2 regions of the Streptomyces sp. NPDC050617 genome follow, and region 1 is predicted to be linked to the other one. Evidence: riboswitches for the same ligand, from Rfam matches in the RefSeq annotation. Region 1 holds a riboswitch; the other holds the start of a gene.

Region 1 (3,398 bases):
GTGTCCACGGCCTCGTACGAGGCGCGGGTCTTCGGGGTGCACTCGGCGATGGCGACGGCCCAGGCGCGCCGGCTGTGCCCCAATGCCGCCTACCTGACGCCTCGGTTCACGCTGTACCGCCAAGTGAGTGAACGGGTCATGGGGCTGCTCGGCGAGCTGTCGCCGCTCGTGGAGCCGCTCAGCCTCGACGAGGCGTTCGTGGACCTGGAAGCGGGGGACGCGCTGCCGCCCGCGGCCGGCTCGGCGGACATACGGGCCGTGGGCGAGCGGCTGCGGCGCGACATCCAGGCGGCGACGGGGCTCAGCGGGTCGGTGGGGCTGGCGGGGTCCAAGATGCTCGCCAAGATCGCGTCCGAGGCGGCCAAGCCGGACGGGCTGGTCCTGATCGAGCCGGGGACGGAGCTGGAGCTGCTGGGGCCCATGCCGGTGCGGACGATCCCCGGCGTCGGGCCGGCGACGGCCGAGACGCTGCGCCGGGCCGGGATCGGCACGGTCGCCGAGACCGCCGAGGCCGGGGAGGCGGAGCTGGTGCGGCTGCTGGGCAGGGCGCACGGCGCGGGGCTGTACGCGCTGGCCACCGGCCACGACGACCGGCCGGTCGTCGCCGAGCGGGACGCGAAGTCCGTGTCGGTGGAGGACACCTTCCAGGAGGACGTGACCGACCGGACCCGGGTGCAGCTGGAGCTCATGCGCCTCGCCGAGCGCTGCGTCCAGCGGCTGCGGGCCGCCGGGCGGTCCGGCCGGACCGTGGTGATCAAGGTGCGGCGCTACGACTTCTCGACGCTGACCCGCTCCGAGACGCTGCGCGGGCCCACCGACGATCCGGGGGTCGTCCGGGAGGCGGCCGGGCGGCTGCTGGAGGGCGTGGACACCACGGCGGGCGTGCGGCTGCTGGGCGTGGGCGTCACCGGGCTCGCCGACTACACCCAGGAGGACCTGTTCGCCCAGGCCGCCACCGCGCGCTCGGAGCAGGAGCGGGAGGAGCGGGAAGAGGCCGCCCGGACCGCCGAGGCGGCCGGGGCGCCGGAGGCCGCCGAGGGCGGGACGGGCGGGGAGGAGCAGGCGGCGGCCCCGCCGCGCCGCTGGCTGCCCGGCCTGGACGTACGCCACGCCGAGTTCGGGGACGGCTGGGTGCAGGGCAGCGGGGTCGGGCGGGTCACCGTGCGGTTCGAGACGCCCTGGTCCCCGCCGGGCCGGGTGCGGACCTTCGCCGTCGACGACCCCGCGCTCGTACCGGGGGAGCCGCTCCCGCTGGTGCGGCCCGCCGGCGGTCAGCCGTCAGGGCCCGAGATCCGGCCGAAATCCGGGGCCGGGGAGGCGTCCGGGCCCGCCGGAGCGGGGGAGTCCGCGACGGGCGCGGGGGCCCTGCCCGGGGCGGAGGCGTCCAGTCCGTAGTGGTGGTACAGCTGGAGCTCCTGCTCCGGGGAGAGGTGGCGGCCGACGCCGAAGTCCGGCGCGTCCTTGATCAGCGCCCGGTCGTACGGGACGCGCAGCGTGTCCGCGACGAGGTCGCTCGGCTCCAGCGGCACGAACGCGTCCCGGCTGAACAGGCCGGTGCGCACGGCGGCCCACTCGGGCTCCCCGGTGGCGTCGTCGAGGTACACCTCGTCGACCGTGCCGATCTTCGTGCCGTTGCGGTCGAACGCCTTGCGGCCGATGAGTCCGCGTGGATCGATGTCGGTCTGCAAGAGGTCCTCCAAGGGGTCCCGAGAGATCGCAACTACTGCCCGAGACCTACGAAAAGCCACATTTCGCCAGCTGGCCACTTGAGGGATCCGCCGCAGATCGCGCTGGTAGGCTGGCAGGCGGCTGCAGACCCCGTGCGGGAGAGTCCTCCGAAGGCTTCGTCGGAGGCGCCGAAGGAGCAAATCCTCCCCGGAATCTCTCAGGCACACGTACCGCACGGACGAGGTCACTCTGGAAAGCAGGGCGGGCCACGCACCGGTACAGCGCCGAAGCCCCTCCTCACCGACGGTGAAAGCCGGTTCGCCCCAGGCGGCCCGGTGAAGCTCTCAGGTTGAGATGACAGAGGGGGAGGCCGTCCGGGTACCCGCACCACGGTGCCCCTCGAAGGTCGCGACGACCAGGAGGCCCCCGCAGATGAACGACAACCGCATCCCCCTTGCCGACCTTGAGCGCGGCACGCCGTTCGAGGACCGCCATATCGGACCGGACAGCGGCGCGCAGGCCAAGATGCTCGCCCAGGTCGGATTCGGCTCGCTCGACGAGCTCACCGCGGCCGCCGTGCCCGATGTGATCAAGAGCGCCGAGGCGCTCCGGCTGCCCGGCGCCCGCAGCGAGGCCGACGTCCTCGCCGAGCTGCGCACCCTCGCGGACCGCAACCAGGTGCTGTCCCCGATGATCGGGCTCGGCTACTACGGCACGTTCACGCCGCCCGTCATCCTGCGCAATGTCATGGAGAACCCCGCCTGGTACACGGCGTACACGCCCTACCAGCCGGAGATCTCGCAGGGCCGGCTGGAGGCGCTGCTCAACTTCCAGACCGTCGTCGCCGACCTGACGGGGCTGCCCACCTCCGGCGCCTCGCTGCTCGACGAGGGCACCGCGGCCGCCGAGGCCATGTCGCTGGCCCGCCGCGTCGGCAAGGTCAAGGACGGCGTCTTCCTCGTCGACGCCGACGCGCTGCCGCAGACCATCGCCGTCATACGGACCCGCGCCGAACCCACCGGGGTCGAGGTCGTCGTCGCCGACCTCTCCGACGGCATCCCGCAGGAGGTCGCCGACCGGGGCGTCTTCGGCGTGCTGGTGCAGTACCCCGGCGCGTCCGGCGCCGTGCGCGACCCCCGCCCCGTCATCGAGCGGGCGCACGAGCTCGGCGCGATCGTCACCGTCGCCGCCGACCTGCTGGCCCTCACCCTGCTCACCTCGCCCGGCGAGCTCGGCGCCGACATCGCTGTCGGCACCACCCAGCGGTTCGGCGTGCCGATGGGCTTCGGCGGCCCGCACGCCGGGTTCATGGCCGTACGCGAGAAGTTCGCCCGCAGCCTCCCCGGCCGCCTCGTCGGCGTCTCCGTGGACGCGGACGGCGACAAGGCGTACCGCCTGGCCCTCCAGACGCGCGAGCAGCACATCCGCCGTGAGAAGGCCACCAGCAACATCTGCACCGCACAGGTGCTGCTCGCGGTCATGGCCGGCATGTACGCCGTCTACCACGGCCCCGACGGCCTGGCCGCCATCGCCCGCCGTACGCACCGCTACGCCGCCGTGCTGGCCGAGGGGCTGCGGGCCGGCGGCGTCGAGGTCGTGCACGGCGCGTACTTCGACACCCTCACCGCGCGCGTGCCCGGCCGCGCCGCCGACGTGGCCGCCGCCGCCCGTGAGAACGGCGTCAACCTGCGCCTCGTCGACGCCGACACCCTCTCGCTCGCCTGCGACGA
Region 2 (3,398 bases), on a different contig from region 1:
GAGGTCGCGACGGCGCTCAAGACCACGCTGACCGCCACGGTGAACGTCGTGACGAGCACCCTCCTCGGCGGCGGCCTCCCCGCCCCGGACCTCCCCGGCCTCCCGAAGCTCCCGGCGGCGCCGAAGACCCCCGGCCTGCCGTCGTAGTGCGCGACGCCTGAACCGACCAGACAGTCTTTTACGGGCACCCGGCGCCGTAACCCGTCGCGGCGGGTCACCGGGGCCAAGGGCGATCGACACCCGCGCCGTGGCGCCCCGCCGATGCCGACGGCCGGTCACAGGCCCCCGGCGCCCGGCCTCGGCACCCCTTCCACCACGACTTCCACCACGCCTTCCACCACCCCTTCCACCGCCCGCCCGAAGCGGATCGTGCGTAACGCGTCCGCGGCGGGCCGGTCCAGGAGGACCGCCGAGGCCGTGCCGGCGGGCAGGCGGCCGGCTTCCAGGGCCGAGACGAGGCGCGCCACCGCCCGGCGGTGGCGCGCGAAGGCGTAGGCGGAGACCCGCCGCCCTCGCCGGGCCTGCCCGGCCACGGCGTCCGCCGCCGGCACGTCCAGGAGGAGCAGCCGCAGCGCGACGCCCCGTCGCCGCGCGTCGCGCGCCAGCCAGTGGCGGACCCAGGCGAGCGTGCCGCAGTCGTGCACGACCACGCTGGAGCCGGAGCGGAGCGCGCGCCGCAGTCCCGTGTAGTGGGAGAGGCGGACGAGCGGGCGGTAGAGCCCGTACGGCACGTACGCCGGGACGCGGTGCGCCCAGCGGTCGCGGGCGTCCTGCGAGTCGACGCGCCAGACGATGCCGCCGCGGGCGTCCAGTCCCGGCACCGCCCGCCGGATGAGGGTGGACTTGCCGCTGCCCGGCAGGCCGGAGACGACGAGCAGGTCGCCGACGGGAAATCTGAGGTCGTGCGCGGCGGCCGTGCCCCGCAGGTCCGCCACCGCGGCCGGGGGCCTGAGCCGCGGTGAGGGGCCGGGCAACGCCGGCCTCGGATACGTACGCTGCGCGTGCACGGTGATCGTCCTCCCCGGTCCGGTCACTGCGGGCTACCCGAAGAGTGTCAAGAAAAGGTAATGCGCTTCAAGGGCGGATCAAAACGATTGACCGCACGTCCGGGGGTTTACAGCGGACCGTGCCATGCGATGATGTGCCCGCAAACTGCATATCGGCCGCTCGTAGTCCGCGCGGGAGAGTCCCGGTCACGCTCCGTGCGCTGGGCGCCGAAGGAGCAAGTTCCTCCCTTGAATCTCTCAGGCCCCGTACCGCGCGGGCGAGGCAGATCTGAAAAGCGGGCCGCCGTTCCACCGGCGGCCCCACCCAAGGTGCAAGCCGAGGGGCCCGTCCGGGCCTCCCGGTGAACCTCTCAGGTTCCGATGACAGATGGGGAGGCGCGTTCTTCGTGTGCTTCTTCCAAGAACTCGCCACCGTCAGCCGGGAGCCTGAACCATGACCGATTCGTCTTCTCCGCGCCGTACCGCGCTCGACGCGACCCATCGCGCCCTCGGCGCGACCATGACCGACTTCGCGGGCTGGGACATGCCGCTGCGCTACGCGAGCGAGCGCGACGAGCACCTCGCCGTCCGCGGCCGCGCCGGCCTCTTCGACCTCTCCCACATGGGCGAGATCACGCTGACCGGCCCGCAGGCCGCCGACGCCCTCGACTACGCGCTCGTCGGCAACATCGGCAAGGTCGCCGTGGGCCGCGCCCGCTACACCATGATCTGCGACGCCGGGGGCGGCATCCTCGACGACCTGATCGTCTACCGCCTCGGCGAGCAGGAGTTCATGGTCGTCGCCAACGCCTCCAACGCCCAGGTGGTGCTGGACGCGCTGACCGAGCGCGCCGCCGGCTTCGACGTGACCGTACGGGACGACCGCGACGCCTACGCGCTGCTGGCCGTGCAGGGCCCGGAGTCCGCGGGCATCCTGAAGTCGCTCACCGACGCGGACCTGGACGGGCTGAAGTACTACGCGGGGTTGCCGGGCACGGTCGCGGGCGTGTCCGCGCTGATCGCCCGTACCGGCTACACCGGCGAGGACGGCTTCGAGCTGTTCGTCGACCCGTCCGACGCGGAGCGGCTGTGGCAGGCGCTGACCGAGGCGGGCGCGGGCGTCGGGCTCGTGCCGGCGGGGCTGTCCTGCCGGGACACGCTGCGCCTGGAGGCGGGCATGCCGCTGTACGGGCACGAGCTGACGAAGGGCACAACGCCGTTCGACGCGGGCCTGGGCCGGGTCGTGAAGTTCGAGAAGGCGGGCGACTTCGTGGGCCGGGCAGCGCTGGCCGAGGCGGCGGAGAAGGCGGAGGCGGCGCCGCCGCGGAAGCTGGTCGGGCTGGTCGCGGAGGGGCGGCGGGTGCCGCGCGCCGGGTTCTCGGTGGTGGCGGGCGACGGCTCGGTGATCGGCGAGGTGACCTCCGGGGCCCCCTCCCCCACCCTCGGCAAGCCGATCGCCATGGCGTACGTGGACGCGGCGCACGCCGAGCCCGGTACGGCCGGGGTGGGCGTGGACATCCGCGGCAGCCACGAGCCGTACGAGGTGGTCGCGCTGCCCTTCTACAAGCGCCGGCGCTGACCACCGGATCCCCAGGCGTCGGCGCCGCCCTTCCGCGGGAGCCGCCGCCGTTTCCCGGGGGATGCGGGCTCGGGCGGGAGCCGTCCCGCACGTCCGGTCCTTGCCCGCCCCGTCTCACCAGTCAAGACCCGTTGCACGAGCATTCACGCGTATCCAGGAGAATCTAGTCATGAGCAACCCCCAGCAGCTGCGTTACACCAAGGAGCACGAGTGGCTGTCGACCGCCGAGGACGGCGTCGCGACGGTCGGCATCACCGAGTTCGCGGCCAACTCGCTCGGCGATGTGGTCTTCGCCCAGCTCCCCGCGATAGGCGACACCGTCACGGCGGGCGAGACCTGCGGTGAGCTGGAGTCGACGAAGTCGGTCAGCGACCTGTACGCCCCCGTGACGGGTGAGGTCGTCGAGGCCAACCAGGACGTCGTGGACGACCCGTCGCTGGTGAACTCCGCCCCCTTCGAGGGCGGCTGGCTGTTCAAGGTGAAGATCACGGACGAGCCGGCGGAGCTGCTGTCCGCCGACGAGTACACCGCCTTCGCGGGCTAGGACGACCGTACGCCCGTACGCCCCGCACACCTTCCGCCCTCCGCCTCCGCTTCCCAGGAAGAACTCATGTCTCTGCTGAACAGCTCCCTCCATGAGCTCGACCCCGACGTCGCCGCCGCGGTCGACGCCGAACTCGACCGCCAGCAGTCCACCCTCGAAATGATCGCGTCGGAGAACTTCGCTCCGGTCGCGGTCATGGAGGCGCAGGGCTCGGTCCTCACCAACAAGTACGCCGAGGGGTACCCCGGCCGCCGCTACTACGGCGGCTGCGAGCACGTCGACGTGGTCG

Evidence for each region. Region 1 has a riboswitch for glycine ahead of gcvP (aminomethyl-transferring glycine dehydrogenase). Riboswitches for the same ligand answer to the same signal wherever they lie in the genome.
Region 2: another riboswitch for glycine. It lies ahead of gcvT (glycine cleavage system aminomethyltransferase GcvT); the one in region 1 lies ahead of gcvP (aminomethyl-transferring glycine dehydrogenase).

The regions. Positions count from the first base shown of each region.
Region 1 is NZ_JBFAIS010000008.1:285,859-289,256, reverse strand. Features, by position in the region: partial or broken gene AB0I49_RS14215 (DNA polymerase IV) at 1-1,260, shown strand, start outside; gene AB0I49_RS14210 (PRC-barrel domain-containing protein) at 1,272-1,688, opposite strand; glycine riboswitch at 1,814-1,911, shown strand; gene gcvP (aminomethyl-transferring glycine dehydrogenase) at 2,101-3,398, shown strand, end outside.
Region 2 is NZ_JBFAIS010000018.1:41,493-44,890, reverse strand. Features, by position in the region: gene AB0I49_RS23380 (hypothetical protein) at 1-147, shown strand, start outside; gene AB0I49_RS23375 (AAA family ATPase) at 276-935, opposite strand; glycine riboswitch at 1,170-1,269, shown strand; gene gcvT (glycine cleavage system aminomethyltransferase GcvT) at 1,441-2,565, shown strand; gene gcvH (glycine cleavage system protein GcvH) at 2,735-3,109, shown strand; gene glyA (serine hydroxymethyltransferase) at 3,176-3,398, shown strand, end outside.